Regions from separate parts of the Kribbella sp. NPDC003557 genome, predicted to be linked through region 1. Evidence: riboswitches for the same ligand, from Rfam matches in the RefSeq annotation. Region 1 holds a riboswitch; the other holds the start of a gene.

Region 1 (10,835 bases):
GCAGGCGTCGCACGACGCGCTGGCCGCGCAGAAGCTGGTCCAGAAGGTCCTGCTGAGTTCGATGGCGGAGATCGTATGAGTCTCACCGTCGAGCACACGACGATGCCGGTGCTCGGCCGGCTGCCGATCCACAGCAGCCGCGCCGAGCAGATCGCGCACATCGCCGAGGCCGCCCGGCAGATCCGGATCCAGGACCTCAAGCTGGTCCATCACGCCGGCGCGGGGCACATCGGCGGCGACTTCTCCGCGATCGACATCCTGGCCACGCTGTACGGCGCGGTGCTCGACATCTCGCCCGAGACGGTGAACGACCCCGAGCGGGACCGGTTCATCCTGAGCAAGGGCCACGTCGCCGGGGCGCTCTACACGACGCTCGCGGCGTTCGGGTTCCTCCCCGTCGAGGAGCTCGCGACGTTCCTCAAGCCGCTGTCCGCGCTGAACGGCCACCCGAACCGGAACAAAGTGGCCGGCGTCGAGGCGAACACCGGCCCGCTCGGGCACGGCCTGCCGGTCGCGGTCGGCCATGCCCTCTCGGCCAAGCTCGACGTCTCACTGCGGCGGACGTACGTCCTGGTCGGCGACGGCGAGCTGCAGGAGGGCTCGAACTGGGAGGCGATGATGGCGGCCTCGCAGTACCAGCTGGACCGGCTGACCGTGATCGTCGACCGGAACCGGCTGCAGCAGGGCGCGACCACCAAGGAGACCAACGACCTCGACCCGCTGCCGGACAAGGCGGCCGCGTTCGGGTTCGCGGTGGTCGAGGTCAACGGCCACGACCACGGCGAGCTGCTCGACGTGCTGTCCGCCGTACCGTTCCGGCCGGGCAAGCCGACCTTCGTGATCGCCCACACGCACAAGGGCCACCCGATCTCGTTCATGAGCAACAACGTCGCGTGGCACCACCGGGTGCCGGACGCGTCCGAGTACCAGCAAGCCCTGAAGGAGCTGGCATGACAGCGTTGGAGACCCGTTCGATCGCCGACCAGCCGCGCTACGACTGCCGGGACGCGTACGTCGAGACGCTCGCGGAGCTCGCCGAGGCCGATCACCGGATCGTCGGGGTGGTCAACGACTCGGTCGGCTCGAGCAAGCTGAACAGTTTCCGCAAGGCGTTCCCGGACCGGCTGATCAACGTCGGCATCGCGGAGCAGGACATGGTCGGGGTGGCGTCCGGGCTGGCCAACGGCGGCCGGATCCCGTTCGTCTCGGCGGCGTCCTGCTTCCTCACCGGCCGGGCGCTCGAGCAGATCAAGGCCGACGTCGCGTACTCGAACACCAACGTGAAGCTGTGCGGCATGAGCCCCGGTGTGGCGTACGGCGAGCTCGGGCCGACGCACCACTCGATCGAGGACATCGCGTGGCTGCGGGCGATCGCCGGGCTCACGATCATCGTCCCGGCCGACCCGATCGAGACCGCGGCCGCGCTGCGCTGGGCGGCCGCGTCACAGGGGCCGGTGTTCATCCGGGTCAGCCGGATGAGCGTGCCGAAGGTGTACGCCGACGACTACGAGTTCCACCTCGGCAGGGCGATCACGGTCCGCGAGGGCGGCGATGTCACCGTGATCAGCAACGGGACCGTGCTGTGGCGGGCACTGGCCGCCGCCGAACGGCTCGCCGAGGAAGGGATCTCGGCCCGGGTGCTGTCGATGCCGACGGTGAAACCGCTGGACGTCGACGCCGTGGTCGCGGCCGCGCGCGAGACCGCCGGCATCGTGACCGCCGAGGAAGCGGTGTCGGGCGGCGGGCTCGGCGGCGCGGTCGCGGAGACCGTGGTCCAGCACCATCCGGCCCGGGTGTCGATCCTCGGGATCGGCGAGTTCGCACCCACGGGGTCGGCCGGCTACCTGCTGGACCGGTACGGGCTGTCCGCGGACGGGATCGCCGACGCCGCCCGCACGCTGGTCAGGTCAGGTAGCTGACGAGATCCGCGATCGAGATCATCGCGAAGCCATGGGCGTCGGCGAAGGTGCGCAGGTCCGCGCCGGTCATCAGCGTGCCGTCGTCGTTCATGAGCTCGCCGATGACGCCGACCGGCGGCAGTCCGGCCAGCCGGACGAGTTCGACAGTGGCCTCGGTGTGACCGGGCCGCTGCCGGACTCCGCCGTCGACGGCGCGCAACGGCAGGATGTGACCGGGCCGGATCAGGTCCGCGGGCTGCGCCGAGGGGTCGGCCAGCACGCGGACGGTCCGGGCCCGGTCCGCCGCGGAGATGCCGGTGCCGACGCCGGTGGCCGCGTCGATCGACACGGTGTACGCCGTCCGCAGGCTGTCCTGGTTGTCCGGCACCATCAGCGGCAGCTCGAGCCGGTCCAGGATCTCCGGCGCGGCGGGCGCGCAGACGTAGCCGCTGGTGTGGCGGACGAGCAGCGCCATCACCTCGGGGGTCGCGAGGCTCGCGGCGAACGTCAGGTCGCCCTCGTTCTCGCGGTCCTCGTCGTCGACGACCACCACGGGTCGCCCGAGGGCGATCTCCGCGACGGCGTGCTCGATCGTGTCCAGGCTGGTGGTCGTGGTCATGGTCGTCGTCCTCTCGGCAGTGCGCGCAGAGCACTCCGGGGGCAACGACAAACCCCACGCCCCGGATCAGGGGACGTGCGGCTGCCACGTGCGTCTTCCCATCCGGACTTTCACCGTCGGTCCTGGAGTTCCACCAGGTCAACCGCTCCTCCTCGCGGAGTCACGGGTCGCGGACTGTCACCGCCGGCTCGGAATTTCACCGACCCCAGAGCACGTGTGTTCTCTCGACCATCAGCTTAACGGCAACCAGCACCTCAGGAGTGTCATGTCCATCTCATCCGTCTGGCACCCGATCGAACTGCCGGTTACCGGTGACTGGGTCGATTTCGAGCACGAGTCCGGCCTGGCACTCCGCCGCCCCACGTTCTACGCCGCCGCAGGCGGCGGCGCGGCGCCGGGAGGTAGCACGGGACCGGGCGATGGTGCGGCCGGAGGAGCCGCCGCAGCGGGCGTTGCTGCGGTGCGGAAGGTCCGCTTCGCGGCGCCGATTGCCGGCCGTTGGCGGTGGACGAGCGAGCCGACGCCGACCCGGCCGGACGTGCCCCCAGCGCCCGGCGCCCCCGGCGGTGCCGCCGCGTCCAGCGGGCTCGATGTGGCGCCCGGCTTCGGGGAGTTCGACGTGGCCCCCGCGCTCGACGACGAGCTCAATCCGTTCTATCGCCATGGGTTCTGGCGGATGTCGCCTGGTGGGCGCAGTCTCGTGCATGCCGACGGGACGCCGGCGATCCTGGTCGCCGACACCGCATGGGCTCTGCCCTGGCGCGCTACCCCGGAGCAAGTGCGTGAGTATGCCCGGGACCGGCAGTCCAAGGGATTCAACGCAGTACTCCTGATGACCGTGCAACCGGACATGCGCGCGGTCGGCCCCCGCGACCGCACCCAGGACGAAGGCTTCGACGTCGGCTTCGAGGACCTGCCCGACGGTCATCTGCGGCAGCTGAACGTCGAGTACTTCCAGTACCTCGACCAACTCCTCGACATCCTCGTCGAGCACGGCATCGTCCCGGTCCTGCAGCCCGTCTTCCAAGGCTTCGGCTGGAAGGGCCTCGAGGTCGCCGGCACCGTCGTACCGCCGGAGGAGTACGCCGCGTACTGCCGCTACCTCGTCGCCCGGTACGGCGCCCAGCCGGCGATCTACCTGGTCGGCGGGGACGGCTCGGGCACCGAGCCGCAGACCGCGGCCGGCGGCGCCGAGGTGCACGCGGTCGACTGCTACGAGCAGCCCACCGGCATCCACTACCGCCCGCACATCAGGGCAAACGCCCATCAGGACGCCGACTGGCTCGACTTCCAGTGGTGCCAGACCGGCCACACCGGCGAGCACGTGCCGGAACGCGTCGCGGACATGTGGCGCAACCGCCCGGTGAAAGCGGTCGCGAACGGCGAACCGACGTACGAACACACCGGCCGGACCGGTGTGGCCGAGGGGTGGTGGCAGGGGCACGAGGCGTGGAGCAACCTGTGCGCGGGCGGCACGATGGGCGTCGTCTACGGCGCCGGCAGCCTGTGGCAGTGGCGGCTGCACGGCGAGGAGCCGGGCCACTCGGACTTCTTCCTCGCGCCCGGCGCGGGCTGGCGCGAGGCGATCAGCTTCGAGGGATCGGCGTACGTCGGCCTGCTCGGCAAGATTCTCGACGGGCTGCCGACGAACGACATGACGCCGGACTGGACCCGGGTGATCTCGGGGCGGGCGCTGAGCACGGCCGGCGGCGGCCTGATCGTGTACCGGGAGAACGGCGGGCCGGTGATGGTGTTCGACGACACGGTGCCGCTGGCCTACACGATCGTCGATCCGCGCGACGGCTCGGTGGTCGCGACCGGCAAGCGGGACACGCCGGGAAGTCCACTGCCGGACGCTGGTGGCGCGCCGCGGGTCTACATCTGCCTATAGTCCAGGGTGATCGTCTCGAAGGGAGCGCAGTGAACAGCAACCGTGGTGTCCGCCAGCCCGGGCTGGACGAGCTGCGGCTGCTCGCGAAGGTGGCGCGGATGTACCACGAGAAGGGCATCCGGCAGCCGCAGATCGCCGCCGAGCTGAACCTGTCCCAGGCGCGCGTCTCCCGGATGCTGAAACAGGCCGTCGAGGTCGGCATCGTGCACACCGTGGTGACCATGCCGAGCGGCGTGCACAGCGACCTCGAGGACGAGCTGCAGGGCCGGTACGGGCTGCGCGACGCGGTCGTCGTCGACACGCTCGGCGTGGGCGACGACGTGCTGCCGGCGCTCGGCTCGGGCGCGGCGGCGTACCTGGACATGACACTCACCGGCGGGCACGTGGTCGGCATCTCGTCGTGGAGCGAGACGCTGATCAGCGCCGTCGACCGGATGCCGCGCAAGAGCGTCCCGGTGGTGGACAAGGTGGTCCAGATCGTCGGCGGGCTGGGCGACGCCGCGGTGCAGATGCAGGCCACCCGGCTGACCGCGCGGTTCGCCGAGCTGACCGGCGGGATGCCGGTCTACCTGCCCGCGCCGGGGCTGGTCGGGACGCCCGCCGTCCGCCGGGCGATGATGAACGATGTGTCGGTTCGGGACGTTCTGGGCACGTGGGGACAACTCACCGACGCCCTGGTCGGGATCGGCAGCCTGGAGCCGTCGCCGCTGCTGCAGCGCAGCGGGAACGCGGTCGCGGAGGCCGACCAGGACGAGCTGCGCCGGCTCGGTGCCGTCGGGGACGTATGTTTCCGGTTCTTCGACGAAGAGGGAAAGCTCGTGCGTTCGACGTTCGACCAACGGGTCATCGGGGTGACCGCGAAGGAGCTGCTGGCCGTCCCGCGCCGGATCGGCGTGGCCGGCGGCGACCGCAAGTACTCCGCGATCCGCGCCGCCCTGCTCGGCGGCTGGGTCAACATCCTGATCACCGACCTCGCGATGGCGCATCGCCTGCTCGATGGAGCCTGACGAGCAGCGGGAGGTCTACGCGACCATCGACCTGGCGTTGCGGGTCGGTGAGGTGCTGCTGTCCAGCGGCGCCGGTACGGCGGACGCGACCGCGACGATCCTCGGCGTCACCGCGGCCGGCGGGCTGCGCGGGTGCGAGGTCGACATCACGTTCACGTCGATGGCGGTCTCGTACCAGGCCGCGCCCGACGTCGCGCCGGAGACGCACATCCGGCTGGTCCGCTACCGGTCGCAGGATTTCTCCCGGCTGACCGAGGTCGACCAGCTCGTCCGGCGGTTCGCCCGCGGCGACGTGACCCGCGAGGAGGCGTCGCGGGAGCTCGCCCGGATCACGTCGGCCGGGCCGCCGTACCCGCGCTGGAGCGCGGTGCTCGCCTGGGGCGTGATGGCCGGCGGCGCGACGCTGCTGCTCGGCGGCGGCTGGCTGATCACGCTGGTCGCGGTGCTGACCGCGATCGTGATCGACCTGAACAACCGTTGGTTCAACCGGCAGCGGCTGCCCGCGTTCTACCAGCAGGTCGCCGGCGCGTTCGTGGCGACCGCCGTCGCATTGGTCCTGTATGCCGTGCACGCGCCGGTGAAACCGTCCCTGGTCGTTGCCGCGGGCATCATCATGCTGCTGGCCGGGATCGCCCTCACCGGCGCCGTGCAGGACGCCATCACCGGGTACTACGTCACCGCCGCGGCCCGCAGCCTGGAGGCGATGCTGCTCACCGGCGGGATCATCGCCGGCGTCTCACTGGGTCTCGCGCTCGGGCTGAAGTTCGGTCTGCACGTCGGGATCGAGCCGCAGACCATCCAGCTGGCGAACCTCCCGATCATGGTCGTGTCCGGCGCCGTGATGGCGGTCGCGTTCGCGTACGCGACGTACGCCCCGCTGCGCGCGCTGCTGCCCGTCGCCGTGATGGGCGCCCTCGCCTCACTGGTGTTCACGCTCATGACCCGGGCTTCCTTCGGCCCGGCGTGGTCCACCGCCGCGGCTGCTTTCGTCGTCGGCCTGGGCGGGTACTCGAGCGGCCGCCGCACCGGCGTACCACCGCTGGTCGTGGTGGTCGCCGGGTCGATCCCGCTCCTGCCGGGCCTGACGATCTACAAGGGCCTGTACGAGTTGATGGGCGTCGGCCAGCTGATCGGCATCGTCAGTCTCACCACCGCGGTCGCGATCGGCGTGGCTCTCGCCTCGGGTCTGATCCTCGGCGAGTACGTCGCCCAGCCGATCCGCCGCGAGGCCCGCCGGCTGGAGGACCGCCTGGCCGGGCCGCGCCTGGTCGGCCCGCGCCGCCCGGTCCGTCGCCAGACCGGGCGCACGACCCGCCGCCGGCGTCGCGCCGCCTAGCGGATCTCCTCCAGCGCGACGTCGTCCAGCTGCAGCCACACGTCCTGCCCGTCGGCGAAGAAGCCGCCGTACAGCTGGACCAGCGAGTCCCGCCCGGAGTCGAAGTCGACGCTGACCTTCGTGTACTGCGGATGCGCACCGCCGGTCTGCTGCGCGATCGTGCGGCCGCGCAGCGTGCGGACGCCGAGCATCGTCTCGGACTTGTTCTCCGCGGTCCGGATCCACGCCGACAGCCGGTAGCGGTGATAGGGCCGGACGGCGACGGTCTGCTGGAGCTGATGGGCGCCGATCGAACCACGCACGAACGCGTTGTTGGTCCCGGTGTGGCCGAGCTTCGTCCGGTCGATCCCGCCGGTGCCGCTCAGTTGCCACGGCGCGGACGGCGTACCGCTGGTCTGCGCCTCGAAGCCGGGATCGGTCACCAGGTTGGCTGCTGCGCCGTCGTCGGTGAGCTTGGTACGCATCAGGAAAACGTTGTACGGATCCCACTGCGACATCGTGAAGTACAGATCGGGCCCGGACGACCAGGGGTGGATGAACGATCCGTAGAGGCCCGGGTATTCGGTGCCTTTGACAACGACCTGTTCACCGCTCCACGGACCGGTCAGGCTGGTGGCCGAGCGCAGCACGATCGAGGCGCGGTGCTCGTCGAGGTACATCATCAGCCACTTGCCGGTGTACGCGTTCCACTGCACCGACACCTCGCCGATCGGGCCGACCGCGATCGGTACGGCGGCGGACTCCTGCGGCGACCAGGTCCGGCCGTCCCAGTACCGCCAGGCCTTCTTCTGCAGTACTTGTTGCTCGGGGACCCGGGCCAGGTGTGCGCTGCCGAAGCGGCCGTTCGGCGTACCGATCATGTAGACATAGCCCTTGTCCTTGACCAGGGCGGTCATCTGGAACTTGTCGTCCCAGGCCGGCGTGTTCTGCCAGCGGGCGCCGGTGTCCTTCGTCCAGTTCTCGCCGTTGTCGTCGGAGTACGCGAAGCCGGAGTAGTTCGTGTACCAACTGCCGGCCGGGCCCCAGTAGTTGACCGACATGTACTGCACGTACTGGCGTTTCCCGACCGAGATGCCCGCGGTCGGGATCACCGTGTGCTCGTCGCGGTCGATCTTCTTGCAGGGCAGGAACTCCTTGGCGTGGCCCGGCCGGTCCTCGGCCGCGGAGTCGAGCGACATGCCGTCGGACAGGTCGCGGTCCTTGCTGCGGAACAGCAGGTTGCAGCGCCAGTCGATCGTCGCCTGGTCGCCGGCGCCGCCGCCCGGCCCGGTCCAGCCGCTGCCGTAGCTGTCGCCGAACGCGGTCAGGATCTCGCCGGAGCCGTTGTCCCAGAGGATGCCGAGGTCGGTCGACTTCAGTGCGAAGCGTGCCTCGGTGTCGTTGATCGACTCCGGGCCGGTCAGCTTGGCGATCCGCTCGACCGGCGACGGGATTGCCGTTGCTTGGGCGGGGGTGGACCGGTCGGCAGGCACCACGGCCGCTCCGATCAGGGCAGGCAGGACGAGCAACCATCGTTTCCGCATCGGGTCTCCTTGGGCGGGCGGGCGCGAGAAATCGATTTCCGGTCACCGTAGTCGCGGTCGTCCGGGCGGTCAACGGCGGGCGTGTGGTTTACTGCCGACTGGTGCGATTCCACGGTGTGACGGCTGGACGCAGGTCCGGGCCCGTCGGCTCTGCCGCGAGGCGGAGTAACCCGGCCTGACCGGGGCCACGCGGTGATACCCCGCTTCAGCTCGGACTTAGGGCGCGTCTCCCGATCCCACGCCTACTGCGCGGCACTCGGCGGGCACCTCGCCGCACCGGCGCGAAGGGAACGATGAAACCACATCGACCCCCTCCGCTCCGGCGCACCGAGGCACTCCGCCGAGCACCTGCTCGCTACGGCGTGGGATCGGGAGACACGCCCTTCCGGTCCCTGACCATCGTCAAGTGGTGGAGAGCGAAGCATGTTCACAGGACGGATCGAGCACGTGGGCACCGTCGCCGGGATCGACGGCGGCTCGTTGCGGGTGAGTTCGGACGTGGCGGTCGCGCCGGGCGCCGCGGTGTGTCTGGACGGGATCAGGTTCACCGCCGAGCCGGGTCCGCCCGGCGAGATCCACGTGGCGGTCACCGACGAGACGCGACGGCGTACGACGCTGGACCGGGTCGCGGTCGGTACGACGATGCACGTCGAGCTGCCGGTGGCGGCCGGCGACCGGATCGACGGGCATCTGGTGCAGGGGCACGTCGAAGGCGTCGGCAAGGTGCTGCGGGTGGACGTCGAGCCGGCCGGCCATCGGGTGTGGATCAAGCCGCCGGATCGACTGCTGGCGCGGCTGGTGGCCAAGACCTCGGTCGCGATCGACGGCGTGAGCATCACCGTCGCCGAAGTGCTGAAGGACCGCTTCTCCGTCGTCCTGGTGCCGAACACACTGGTGAAGACGACGCTGGGCGCACTGGTCGCCGGCGACCGGGTGAACCTGGAGAGCGACCTGCTGGTGCGGATGGCCCGCGACGGGCACGGACCGGAGCTGATGCGGGCGGTGGCCCGGCTGCCCTGGGCCGGGCAGCTCAGCGGCGAGATCGGCGTCCAGAAGGTGGTCGCGCAGATCGCGGCCGGCGGCGGCGTGGTCGTCTGGGACCCGACCGCCGAGGGGGAGGGCGACGTGGTCTTCGCCGGCGAGCGTTTCCGCCCGGAATCCATGCGGTTCCTGCTCACCCAGGCCTGCGGCCACACCACGATCCCGTGCGACGCCGACGTCCTGCGGAGGCTGGAGATCGACCCGATCCCGGGCGCGGGAGACCGCCAGGGGACGGCGATGCACGTGCCGATCGACCTCGCGTCGGCGCCGGGCACCGGGGTGTCGGCGGCGGACCGGGCCGCGACCGTACGGCGGCTGGCGGCGCCGGACGCCGCGCCCGAGGACTTCCTCCGCCCGGGCCACGTGTTCCCGCTCGCGGCGCGCCCCGGGCTGCTCGCCGAGCGCCGCGGCCACACCGAGGCGACCGTTGCCCTGTGCACGGCGGCCGGGCTCGCGCCGGTCGGGGTCTGCTGCGAGGTGATGCGCGCGGACGGCGTGATGGCCGGCGCCGCGGATCTCGAGCAGTTCGCGCTCCGCTGGGAGCTCCCGATGATCGACATCCACGACCTGGCGCGCTGGCTGTGAACGCCTTGTACGACAACCCGGAGTTCCTCGACGGCTACCGCCGCCTGCGCGAGTCCGGTGCCGCGATCAACGAACCGCTGGAGATCCCCGCGATGAACGCGGCGCTCCCGCCGGTCGCCGGGGCGCGCGTGGTGGATCTCGGGTGCGGTGAAGGTGGTCTGGCCGTCCGGCTGGCCGAGGCGGGGGCGGCCGACGTACTCGCCGTCGACGCGTCGGAACAGATGCTGGCGGCGGCGACACCGCATCCTCGGGTCCGCTACCTGTGCGCCGACCTGGCCGACGTCGACGTACCGCGGGGTTCCGCGGACCTGGTCGTGAGCAGTATGGCGCTGCACTACCTCGAGGACTTCGACGATCTGATGGCCCGAGTCGCTCGCTGGCTCGTGCCCGGCGGCGCCTTCGTGTTCACGATGGAGCATCCGGTGATGACGGCCCCGCTGGTCGCGGCGGACTGCGTGGTCGACGACTACGCCGACGAGGGGCGCCGCGAGCGGACCTGGTTCGTCGACGGCGTGGTCAAGTACCACCGGACGATCGGCACCGTCGTCGCGAGCCTGCACCGCCACGGCCTCCGGGTGGAGCGCGTCGACGAGCCGGTCCCGACGGCCGAGCAGGTCGCGGCGCGGCCGTCCCTGGCGATCCACCGGCGCCGCCCGCCGATCCTCCTGGTCTCGGCGCGTTCTGCACCGCAGGGTGACCATCGTGTCGACAAGACGTTAGAGTTACCGACGGGAAACATCGGCGAGGAGGATCGACGTGGCACTGGGTAGGACATCCCCACGGGACCTGCCGCTGTTCGCGGATCTGTCCGGACGCGACATCCGGGACATCTTCCGCGCCGGCGAGGAAGTCTCGGTACCGGCCGGCTGGTCGCTGATCCTGGAGCAGACGCCGCCCGACGCGGCGTACCTGATCCTCAGCGGGACGGCGGCGGT
Region 2 (10,835 bases), on a different contig from region 1:
CGCCGGTTCAGGAAGCCCTCGTCCGGCGGGATCGGCCCCAGCGGCGCGGCGCTCACCGCGACGAACCGCCGGACCGCGACCGCCTCCATCGCGGCCAGGATCGACTGCGTGCTGCGGGACGCGACCGGCCCGTCCTTGCGCCCGCGCGGTCCCACCCCGGAGATCACCGCCGTACTGCCGTCGACCGCCTCGCGCAGCGGCTCCGCCGCGTCCAGCCCCGGCACGCGAACCACCTCCAGCGACGGATGCTCCAGCTCGAACGCCGACGACGCCCGCACCACCGCCGTCACCTTGTGCCCCGCGTCGAGCGCCTGCCCCACGACGTGACCGCCGATCCCGCCGGTCGCGCCGAACACCGTGATCCTCATGCTCATCGCCTCCTCTTCCGTGATCCATATAGTACGAAATTCGTAATATATGGGAAAGACAGAATCAGGTGATGCGCGCCACGGGAGCGGCTCAGGAGTAGAGCTGGACGATTCTGCGGGCGAGATCGGCGAGCTCGGCCCGGAGCTCGGGCGGTTCCAGCACCTCGACCGCGTCGCCGAACCGGCTCAGCGACGCGGCGGCGTTGCCGATCGACTCGATCGGGATCGTCACCACGACACTTCCGTCGGCCTCCGGCGTCGCCGCAGCGACCGCCTTGACCAGGGTCGGGAACGAGACGTCGTACATCCGTCCCGCGAGCCGCGCCGACACGCGGACGACCGCATCGCCGGTGAACCGCGCGCGGTCGAACCCTTCCAGGTGGTGCTGCCAGAAGCCCACGAGGTTGAAGTCGCTCGCGCGGTCGAACCCCTCGTCGGTCGGCGTCAGGTCGAGGATGTTCGAGACGCGATACGTGCGCAGGCCGCCGGGCGTGGAGGCCACGACGTACCAGCTGCCGTTCTTCAGGACGAGTCCGTACGGCTCCAGGATCCGCTCGACCTCGCGCGGCTCCTCCCACCGGCGGTACCGGACCTTGACCCGGCGGTCGTGCAGCACGGCGTCGGCGATCGCGGACAGGTGCGGCGAGTCCTCGGCCTCCTGGTACCAGGCCGGCAGGTCGAGGTGGAAGCGGTTCTTCAGCCGCCCGGCGCGGTCCCGCTGGTCGGGCGCCAGCGCTGCTAGCAGTTTGAGTTCGGCGGCACTGGTCTCTGCCGTGAGCCCGAGTGCCGCGGCGGCGCCCGGCATGCCGACGAGGAACAGCGCGGCCGCTTCTTGTTCGGTGAGGCCGGTCAGGCGGGTGCGGTAGCCCTCCACCAGCCGGTACCCACCCGCGCGGCCCTGGTCGGCGTACACCGGGACCCCGGCCGCGGCGAGCGCCTCGACGTCGCGGTAGATCGTCCGCAGCGACACCTCGAGCTCGTCGGCGAGCTCACGCGCGGTCAGCTGCCGCCGCGTCTGCAGCAACAGCAGGATCGACAACAGCCGGCTCGAACGCATACTCCGAGGTTAGTCCTGATCACTGCCATGGGTTGTCAGGTTTTGCTCGCAGGCTGGCAGCATGACGACTTGGACCAAGGTGACCGGCGATTTCGACTTCCTCAACGGGTACTTCGACGTCCGCCACCGCACGCTCAAAGAGGCGTTCGCGGGGTGCGACGAGTGGCTCGAGTACGACGGGACCACCACCGCGCGCACGTACTTCGACGGCCAGATCAGCATCGACGAGATGCGCTTCCCGACCAAAGGCTCGTACGGGCTGTCGCTGCGGCTGTTCGACCCGGTGAGCGAGCAGTGGAGCATCTGGTGGGTCAACAGCACGACGATGAAGCTGTACCCACCGGTGCACGGCGGCTGGGCGGCCGACGGCTCACGCTGCCGCCTGGTCGGCGAGGACACCCACGACGGGCGCCCGATCCTGTGCAGCTACGAGTGGTCCGACATCACCGCGGACACCGCCCACTGGGAGCAGGCGTACTCCGACGACGGCGGCGAGACCTGGGAAACCAACTGGATCATGGACTTCACCCGGCGCCCGACGCCCCCGCCCGCCCTCGACGTCCCGAAACTGACCGACGACTTCGACTTCCTCGTCGGCCGCTGGTCCTTCCACAACCGCCGCCGGCGCCCCGTACTCGGCGAGCCCTTCGAGTGGTACGAACACGACGCCACGATGGAAGCCACCACCTACTTCGACGGCGCGATCAGCTTCGACGAAGGCTGGTTCCCGAGCGAAGGCTTCCGCGGCGCCACGTTCCGCCTGTACGACCCCGAAGCGAAAACCTGGTCCATCCACTGGATCAACAGCCAACGCGGCCGCCTCGAATCCCCCGTCATCGGCACCTTCGCCGCCGACGGCACCGGCACCTTCGAAGGCCCGGACGACTGGGACGGCCAACCCATCGACGTCCGTTTCCTGTGGACGCCCGGCGAGGAAAAGGCGGCCTGGGAACAGGCTTTCTCCACCGATGAGGGCAAGACCTGGACGACCAACTGGTACATGGAACACACGCGCATCGGGTGAGCTGGTCCGGCCGGCGGGCGAGCGCGGTCGTCCCCACGCATGCTTCGCAGTCGCTCTGTCGTCGCTGCGCTCCTCCGCCGCGCCCACCCACCGTCCGGCTGAGCGCCGGCTTGTTTGTTGCCCGCTGCCACGGGCGGATGGTCGGCTGCCGCGGACGATTGCGGGCTGCCTCCCGCGGGTGACTGCCGGCGGGTGTCCGCGGATGAGCGGAGCGTTCTGGCTGGGCCTTCAGTGGCGGGACGACCGTCTAGCTGTGCAGCTCGACTGTACTTATACGCCCACTGCCCCGGCGGTGGGCGCAGCGCCAGGCGTGCGGGCGGCGCCAGTGGGCCTATACGTACTGTCGAGCTGCCGATGCCCGACGACTGAGGTAGCGGTGTGGACGGATGCCTGGTCACCGACGCGCTCACCGGCGGGAAGACGTTCTGGGCGTTCGGCAGCGGCACAGCGATGCGCCGGCCGAGGAGCAACGGCCTCAGCACCCAGTCGAGCCGTTCGCCGTCCACGACGAAGCCCTGAGAATGGCGTTCCGCGCGCACACCACCGGTCCAGAGCCACAGCCCCGCCACAACAGTCCACTCGTCCGCGGACACCCGCTGGCAGCCAACCGCGGGCGGCAGCCCGCAGGCGTCGGCGGCAGCCGACCACCCGCCCGCGGCAGCGGGCAAAAGATGCACCGGCACCAAGCCGGAGGGCGGGTGGGAGCGCGCGGAGCAGCCGCGTTGAGGAACGCAGCGACGAAGTAGCGGCTGCTTAGCACGCGCGGGTCGGCTACCCCAGTGCGCGGACGGCGGCCAGGGTGGAGAGGGCGGCTTGGGTGGCTTCGTAGCCTTTGTCTTCGCGGCTGTCGGGGAGGCCGGCTCGGTCCAGCGCCTGGGGGTCGTTGTCGCAGGTGAGTACGCCGAAGCCGACCGGCACCCCGGTGCTGACGCCTACCTGCATGAGGCCCTCGGTCGCGGCCTGGCAGACGTACTCGAAGTGCGGGGTGTCGCCCCGGATCACCACGCCGAGCGCGACGACGGCGTCGTAGCCGGACTTCGCGGCGTGCAAAGCCGCGACGGGAAGTTCGAAAGACCCGGGTACGCGGATCACGGCGTGGTCGGTGACGCCGGAGTCTTCCAGTGCGCGGAGGGCGCCGGCGAGTAGGCCGTCGGTGACCTTCGGGTGCCACTGGGCGGCGACGATCGCGACCCGGGCGCCGTCCACGCGGGGTGCCTCGATGGTGGGTGCTCCACTGCCCGACATCAGCCGGCTCCGTTCTCTTCGGTCAACACGCCACCTGGCAGGTGGTGGCCCATCCGGTCGCGCTTGGTGCGCAGGTACCGCAGGTTGTGCTCGGTCGGGTCGATGAAGATCCCGCGGCGCTCGACCACGTCGATGCCGTAGCCCTGCACACCGGCGAGCTTGTCGGGGTTGTTCGTCAGCAGCCGCGCCGACGTCACCCCGAGGTCGGCGAGGATCTGCGCACCGGTGCCGTAGTCGCGGGCGTCGGCGGGCAACCCGAGGTCCAGGTTCGCGTCGACGGTGTCCCGGCCCGCGTCCTGCAACTCGTACGCCTGCAGCTTGTGCAGCAGCCCGATCCCGCGCCCTTCATGGCCGCGCAGATAGACGACGACACCGCCCTCGGCGGCGACCTGCCGGAGCGCCTCGTCCAGCTGCGGCCCGCAGTCGCAGCGCAGCGAACCGAACACGTCGCCGGTCAGGCACTCCGAGTGCAGCCGCACGAGCGTCGGCCCGTCGCCGATCTCGCCGCGGACCAGCGCGAGCTGCTCCGACCCGTCCACCACGTTCCGGTAGCCGTGGGCAACGAAGTCGCCGTACCGGGTCGGCAGGGTCGTCGTCGCGACCCGCTGGATCTGGGACTCGGTGCGGCGCCGGTACCGGATCAGGTCGTCGATCGACACCAGCACCAGCCCGTGCTCGTCGGCGAACGCGCGCAGCTCGGGGCCGCGCTTCATCGTCCCGTCGTCGTTGACCATCTCGGAGATCACCGCCGCCGGCGTCAGTCCGGCGATACGCGCGAGGTCGATCGACGCCTCGGTGTGTCCGGGGCGGACCAGGACGCCGCCCTCGCGACCGCGCAGCGGGAACACGTGCCCGGGCTGCACCAGGTCGTACGGCTCGGAGGCGGAGTCCGTCAGCACCCGGATCGTCCGCGCCCGGTCGGCCGCGGAGATCCCGGTGGAGATGCCGTCGCGCGCGTCGACCGAGATCGTGTACGCCGTCCGCATCCGCTCCCGGTTGTGCGGCGTCATCAGCGGGATCCCGAGCCGGTCGAGCTCCGAGCCCTCCATCGGCACACACACCACACCGGAGCTGTACCGGATCAGGAACGCCAGCAGCTCCGGCGTCGCTTTGGAGGCGGCGAAGATCAGGTCGCCCTCGTTCTCGCGGTCCTCGTCGTCGACGACGATCACCGGCCGCCCGGCGCGGATCTCCTCGATCGCGTGCTCGATCGTGTCGAGCTTCAGCACGTCACCCATCTAACCCACCACCACCGGTTCAGGAGTCTCGATCCGCTCACGGTTCTGGATCTTCCACCACGACGCGAAGCCGACCACGCAGAAGAGCCCGTACACGATGTACATCGACGCGGACGGGTAGAACTTCGCCTGGATCAGCAGCGGTACGCCGACCACGTCGACGGCGATCCAGATCAGCCAGAACTCGACGAAGCCGCGCGCCATCCCGTACGTCGCCAGGATCGACCCGGTGAGGATCCACGCGTCCCACTGCGGGCCCCACGAGCCGAGCTCGCGCAGCACGAAGTACGCGATCGCGTACAGCACCACGGCGATACCGCCGAGCTCGAGCCGCTCACGCGTCGTCGCCCAGCGCGGCTGCACACCCTTGTCCGCGCCGTGGTGACGGGTCTGGTACCAGCGGTACCACCCGTACAGGCTGACGAGCGCGAAGAACACCTGGCGGCCGGCCTGGCCCCAGAGGTCCTTGTCCTGCGGCGTGTCGAAGATCCCGCCGACGAAGACGGTGAACAGCAGCACGTTGCCGACGATGCCGACCGGCCACGCGGCGACCAGCCGGCGCATGCCGAACAGCGCGCTGGCCAGACCGAACACGTTGCCGACGATCTCCCGGACCAGCACCGGCGACCCGGCGATCGTCACCTGGGAGTGCAACAGCCAGTCGATCGCGTTCACTTCTCGCCTCCGTTGTCCTGCCCGGTGCCGGCGGTCAGCAGCCGCTCGACGTACTTCGCGATCACGTCGACCTCGAGGTTGACGGTGTCGCCCACCTTGTTCGCGCCCAGCACGGTCAGCTCGAGCGTGGTCGGGATCAGGCTGACCCCGAACGTGCCGGTCGCGTCGTCGACGTCGGTCACGGTCAGCGAGACGCCGTCGATCGCGATCGATCCCTTCTCGGCGACGTACCGCAGGATCTCCGGGGACGTCGCGACCCGGACGTCCTCCCAGCGCTCGGCCGGGGTGCGGGAGGCGATCGTGCCGGTGCCGTCGACGTGGCCCTGGACGATATGGCCACCGAGCCGCTCGTGCGCGGCGACGGCCCGCTCGAGGTTGACCGGCGAGCCCTTCTCCAGGCCGCCGAGGCTGGTCCGCTGCAGCGTCTCGCGCATCACGTCCGCGGTGAACACGCCACCGCCGTACTCCACCACCGTCAGGCAGCAGCCGTTGACCGCGATCGAGGCGCCGTGCGCGGCGTCCTCGGTCACCTTCGGACCGCGGATGGTGAGCCGCGCGGCGTCACCGTCCAGCAGATCCAGGGACTCGACCGTGCCGAGTTCTTCGATGATGCCGGTGAACATCTACTTTCCTCCCAGAGGAACCAGGGTCAGCCGGACGTCGTCGCCGAGGCGGGTGACGTCCGCTAGCTTGAACCGCCGCAGGTGGTCGATCGATTCCGCGCCGAGGTCGCCGACCGCGGCGTAGCCGGAGCCGAGCACGGCCGGGGCGACGTACGCAACGATCTGGTCGACCAGACCGGCGCGCAGGAACGCGGCGGCCAGCGTCGGGCCGCCTTCGAGCCAGAGGTGCCGGATCTGCCGGTCGTCCAGCTGCCGGAGCACCTCGGCGGGATCGTGGGTCGGCAGCAGCAGGGTCTCCGCGCGGTCGTTGCGGACTCGCGCGGTCGGCGGGATCTCGCGGTCACCGACGACCACCCGGAGCGGCTGCCGCGCCGCCGGGACGTCGTTCTCGTCGCGGACCGTCAGCTCGGGGTCGTCGTTCAGCACCGTCTGGGTGCCGACGACGATCGCGTCGCACTCGGCCCGCAGCCGGTGCACGTCGGCCCGGGCGATCGGGCCGGTGATCCACTTGCTGGTCCCGTCCGGCGCCGCGGACCGCCCGTCGAGCGTGGTCGCGAACTTCCAGGTGACGAACGGGCGGCCGACCCGCACGCTGTGCAGCCAGACGTAGTTGACCGCCTCGGCCTCGGAGCGCAGGACGCCCTCGACGACCTCGATGTTCTTGGCCCGCAGCTTCTCGGCGCCGCCCGCGGCGGTCCGGTTCGGATCGGGGACGGCGTACACGACGCGCGCGATCCCGGCCTCGATCAGCGCATCCGCGCACGGACCGGTCCGGCCGGTGTGGTTGCACGGCTCGAGCGTGACGTACGCCGTCCCGCCGCGGGCGCGGTCGCCGGCCATCCGGAGCGCCTCGACCTCGGCGTGCGGGCCGCCGGCAACGGCATGGAAGCCCTCGCCCACCGGATGGCCGTCGCGGCCGGTGATCACACACCCGACCACCGGATTGGGATGGGTGCTGCCGACACCTCTCGCAGCCAACTCGACAGCACGCCTCATCCAGGCGATGTCGATCGGCGACGCGTCGTTCACTGCTGGGGCCCCTCGTCGTCACGGACGCACTCCGGGGCCTCCGGCCGGCACGTCCGCTCCACCGCCCGCCGGGACCTCACCGGTCCCGGCACCCGGCCCGTCGCCGGACCTTCGCCGTCGCGTCCCGCGGGCCGTCACAGCCCACGCTCCGCGCCGTAGGGCGCCAGAGCGCACCCGCCGACCGCGTGCGCCTCCCATCCGGACTTTCACCGTCGGTCCTGGAATTCCACCAGGTCAACCGGTCGCCATACCGCAGCGACCGGGTCGCGGACTGTTACCGCCGGCTCGGAATTACACCGACCCCGGAGCACGCGAGTGGGTTCACTCGTGTTTCAAGTATGCCCTCCTCCGCAACCCGCACCACGACCCAGGTCACATCCTGGTCGACGCCGGCGGAACCAGTCGCCGGGTGAGTGCCAGCGCCGCACCTGCCAGCGCGCAGCCGACGGCCACAGCGAGGATCAGCGGCCGGTACCCGAACGCGCCGGCCAGCGCGGCGCCGGCGAGCGGCCCGACGGCCTTCGCGATCGTGGTCGGGGTGCCGAGCATCCCGGCGATCGTGCCGAAGCCGCTCGCGCCGTACCGGTCGAGCAGGATCGCCGGGGTCGCGATCGACGACACCCCGAAACCGAGGCCGAACAGGACCAGGCAGGCGATCGCCCCGCCGACGTGGCGTCCGACGGCCGGCAGCAGCGCGACCGCGACGCCCTGGACGACCAGGATCAGCGCGGTGACCGTCGCCATCGGCAACCACCGGGCGGACACGCTGGCCACCAACCGCCCGGTCACCGACATCAGGCCGAGCAGTCCGGCCAGGCTCGCCGCCCGCGCCGGCGGATGCCCCAGGCTGACGAGGTAGAGGACCAGGTGGACCGCGATCACGGCCAGCCCCGCGCTGTGTACGACGAACGCGCCGGCGAGCAGCCAGAACCCGGGATCGTGCAGCACTCTGGCCGGTGATCTGGGGTGTTTCGTGGTCGCGGGTCGTGGCGCTTGCCCGGGTACGGCGAGGAAGTGCAGCGGGATGGTGATGACGGCGAGGACGCCGGCCAGGACCAGCAGCGCGGCGCGCCAGCCGAGGGAGTGGGCGAGGTAGCCGGTGAGCGGGATGAAGATCGAGCTGGCCAGGCCGCCGACCATCGTGATGGTGAGGATCGAGCTCGTCCGGGCCGTCGGGGCGGCAACGGCGACCACGACGGCGAAGGCGGGCGGGTACAGGACCATGGCGCTCGCGACGCCGATCACTGCGAAAACGGCGTAGAGCTGGACGGTGTTCTGGACCTGCGACCAGCCGAGGACGGCGGCCGCGGCGAGAAGTGAGCCGGACGTCATCAGGCCGCGTCCGCCGCGGACGTCGAGCCGACGGCCGACCGGGATCGAGATGAGGCCGCTGACCAGGACGGCGATCGTCGACGCGCCGACCGCGGTGGTCGTGGAGACGGAGAGCTCGTTGCTCATCGGCCCGACGAGGGCGCTGAACGCGTAGGTGAGCACGCCGTACCCGACGGTCGTCGTGATCGCCAGCGCGGCGATCAGGAACGTCAGCCGACCGGTCCTCGGCGCGGTGACCACTGGCGCATCCATCACCAGAAGTCTTCCACGCACCGCGCCCGCCGTCCGGTGGAATTCCGTCAGCGCAACAGCAACCAGGCAGCGCTCCCCAGCAGCCCGGCCGCTCCCACGAAACAAGCCACAGCCACCACCCACAACAACCTGCCCGACCCACCCCGCCCGCCGGACGAGCTTCGCCCGGCGGCGGCCCGGCCGCCCGAGGCGGTCTGGGCGTGCGGTGGGTTGGGTGCGTTCGGCGGGGGCGCGGGAGCCCACCTGACGGTGGCGGGGTAGCCGGCCACGGCGGTCGCGCCGACGGCGGTGCCCGGGGCGTGCGGCGGGGTCGGTGCGTTGGGTGCCTTCGGCGGGGTCGTGGAGGTCCAGTCGGCGGGGAGGGGTGGGAGTTGGTCGAAGACTTCGGGGGTGTCGGGGGTTTGGGCCCAGGGAGTGGCGGGCTGGGGTGGGACGGCTCCCGTCGCGGACAGCAGGCGGCCGGCGGTGGTGGCGGAGTCGGGACGGTCGGACGGGTCTTTGGCCGTGAGGTTGTTGATGAAGTCGCCCAGTGGGCCGTCCAGCTGCGGGAGTGGGCCGGTTGCGTCGGGGCGTTCGCCGGTGAGGAGTTCGATGGCGACGGCGCCGACGGCGTACAGGTCCTGCCGGGGATCGGGGTCCGCGCCCGCGAGCTGCTCGGGTGCGAGATAGCCGGGCGTCCCGAGGACCGTGCTGTGGCGGGTCATCCGCGGCTCGTCGAGCAGACCGGCGACACCGAAGTCCGACAGCCGCAGGTGCGGCCGCCCGGTCCCGGTCACGTCGAGCAGAAGGTTGGCCGGCTTGACGTCCCGGTGCACCACCCTGGCGGCATGCACCGCGGACAGCCCGTACAGCAACTGATCCAGCAGTACGGCGACGTACGCCGGCGGCAGCGGACCGTGATCGCCGAGCAGGGTCGCCACCGAACCACCCCGGACCAGGTCCATCGCGAACACGACCTTGTCGTCGTCCGCGGCCCACCCGTGCGGAGCGACCACGTGTGGATGCTCGATCCGCAGCGACTGCTCCCGGACGAACCGCAGCAGCGTCGCCGCATCGTGCTGGCCGAGAACCTTCGCGGCGACGAAGGTCGACCGCCGCAGATCCCACGCCCGCCAGACCGACCCCATGCCGCCGGTCCCGATCAGGTCGATCAGCCGATACCGGCCCGCAAACGCCTCCACCGCCCAGAACTTACCGCCGCAGCCGGACCACCAGCAGCGCGCCAACCATCAGGAGCACGACACCACCGCCGGCCAGACCCGCCACCAGAGCGACCGGCGCACTGTCATCGCTGTCGCCGCCGTCGACCCGCCCCTGGACCGGACCGCTCGCCTGGTTGGGCTGACCCGACTCCGGCGACGGGGTGCTGCTCGGTGTCACGGACTCGCCGGCCACCGGCGTCGCGCCGTCCACGTACGTCGGCTTGCCCGCTCCCGCCGTGCCGACCAAGCCGACCGTCAGCGTCATCGGAACGGTGAACGCCTTGTCGTCCGTCTTCCGCGTCATCGACACCGCGACGTAGTACTCCCCCGGCAGCGACGTCCCGGTGTCCTGGTTGTTCGCACCGTCGCGGTTCAGGTACCGGATCTCCTTCGTGGTGATCCCCTTCACCGTGCCGTTCGGGTCGAGCACCGCGCGCTTGCCGGCCCCACTGGGCACCTTCTTCGCGAACACGGCGTACACGTCCTCCCCGGTCGGCGAGATCACGTCCAGATCGAGATACCGACCGACGTCCACGGCCTTCCTGGTCGCCGCGCCGAGCTCCGGGACGGACACCTGCGCCTGGATCCGCTGGCCCCAGTCGGCCTTCACCTTGTAGAGCTGGACCTCGCCGGGCATCAGCGTGGTCTTGTAGCTGCCGGCGGCGACCAGCGGCGCGTCGGCGAAGCTCGAGCCCGGGACGATCTCGCGCGGCGTCGCCCCCGGCATCGGCGTCCACGCCGGATCCCCCGCCTCGGCCGGCAGGTTCGCGGTGGACTCGACGGCCGGCTC

The links. A riboswitch is a leader RNA that binds a small molecule or an ion and turns the genes downstream of it on or off. The one in region 1 is predicted to bind FMN.
Region 2: another riboswitch for FMN. It lies ahead of ribD (bifunctional diaminohydroxyphosphoribosylaminopyrimidine deaminase/5-amino-6-(5-phosphoribosylamino)uracil reductase RibD); the one in region 1 lies ahead of ribB (3,4-dihydroxy-2-butanone-4-phosphate synthase).

The regions. Positions count from the first base shown of each region.
Region 1 is NZ_JBEXMY010000002.1:711,884-722,718, reverse strand. It holds gene ABZW60_RS09330 (sugar phosphate isomerase/epimerase family protein) at 1-79, shown strand, start outside; gene ABZW60_RS09325 (transketolase) at 76-954, shown strand; gene ABZW60_RS09320 (transketolase C-terminal domain-containing protein) at 951-1,919, shown strand; gene ribB (3,4-dihydroxy-2-butanone-4-phosphate synthase) at 1,903-2,517, opposite strand; FMN riboswitch at 2,602-2,735, opposite strand; gene ABZW60_RS09310 (DUF4038 domain-containing protein) at 2,783-4,408, shown strand; gene ABZW60_RS09305 (sugar-binding transcriptional regulator) at 4,438-5,415, shown strand; gene ABZW60_RS09300 (threonine/serine exporter family protein) at 5,405-6,751, shown strand; gene ABZW60_RS09295 (DUF4185 domain-containing protein) at 6,748-8,274, opposite strand; gene ABZW60_RS09290 (3,4-dihydroxy-2-butanone-4-phosphate synthase) at 8,698-9,900, shown strand; gene ABZW60_RS09285 (class I SAM-dependent methyltransferase) at 9,897-10,670, shown strand; gene ABZW60_RS09280 (cyclic nucleotide-binding domain-containing protein) at 10,657-10,835, shown strand, end outside.
Region 2 is NZ_JBEXMY010000003.1:53,221-64,055, forward strand. It holds gene ABZW60_RS12105 (NAD(P)H-binding protein) at 1-368, opposite strand, end outside; gene ABZW60_RS12110 (WYL domain-containing protein) at 460-1,425, opposite strand; gene ABZW60_RS12115 (hypothetical protein) at 1,487-2,449, shown strand; gene ABZW60_RS12120 (hypothetical protein) at 2,828-2,968, shown strand; gene ribH (6,7-dimethyl-8-ribityllumazine synthase) at 3,221-3,694, opposite strand; gene ABZW60_RS12130 (bifunctional 3,4-dihydroxy-2-butanone-4-phosphate synthase/GTP cyclohydrolase II) at 3,694-4,932, opposite strand; gene pnuC (nicotinamide riboside transporter PnuC) at 4,933-5,607, opposite strand; gene ABZW60_RS12140 (riboflavin synthase) at 5,604-6,230, opposite strand; gene ribD (bifunctional diaminohydroxyphosphoribosylaminopyrimidine deaminase/5-amino-6-(5-phosphoribosylamino)uracil reductase RibD) at 6,231-7,259, opposite strand; FMN riboswitch at 7,441-7,574, opposite strand; gene ABZW60_RS12150 (MFS transporter) at 7,632-8,843, opposite strand; gene ABZW60_RS12155 (protein kinase) at 8,891-10,024, opposite strand; gene ABZW60_RS12160 (VWA domain-containing protein) at 10,035-10,835, opposite strand, start outside.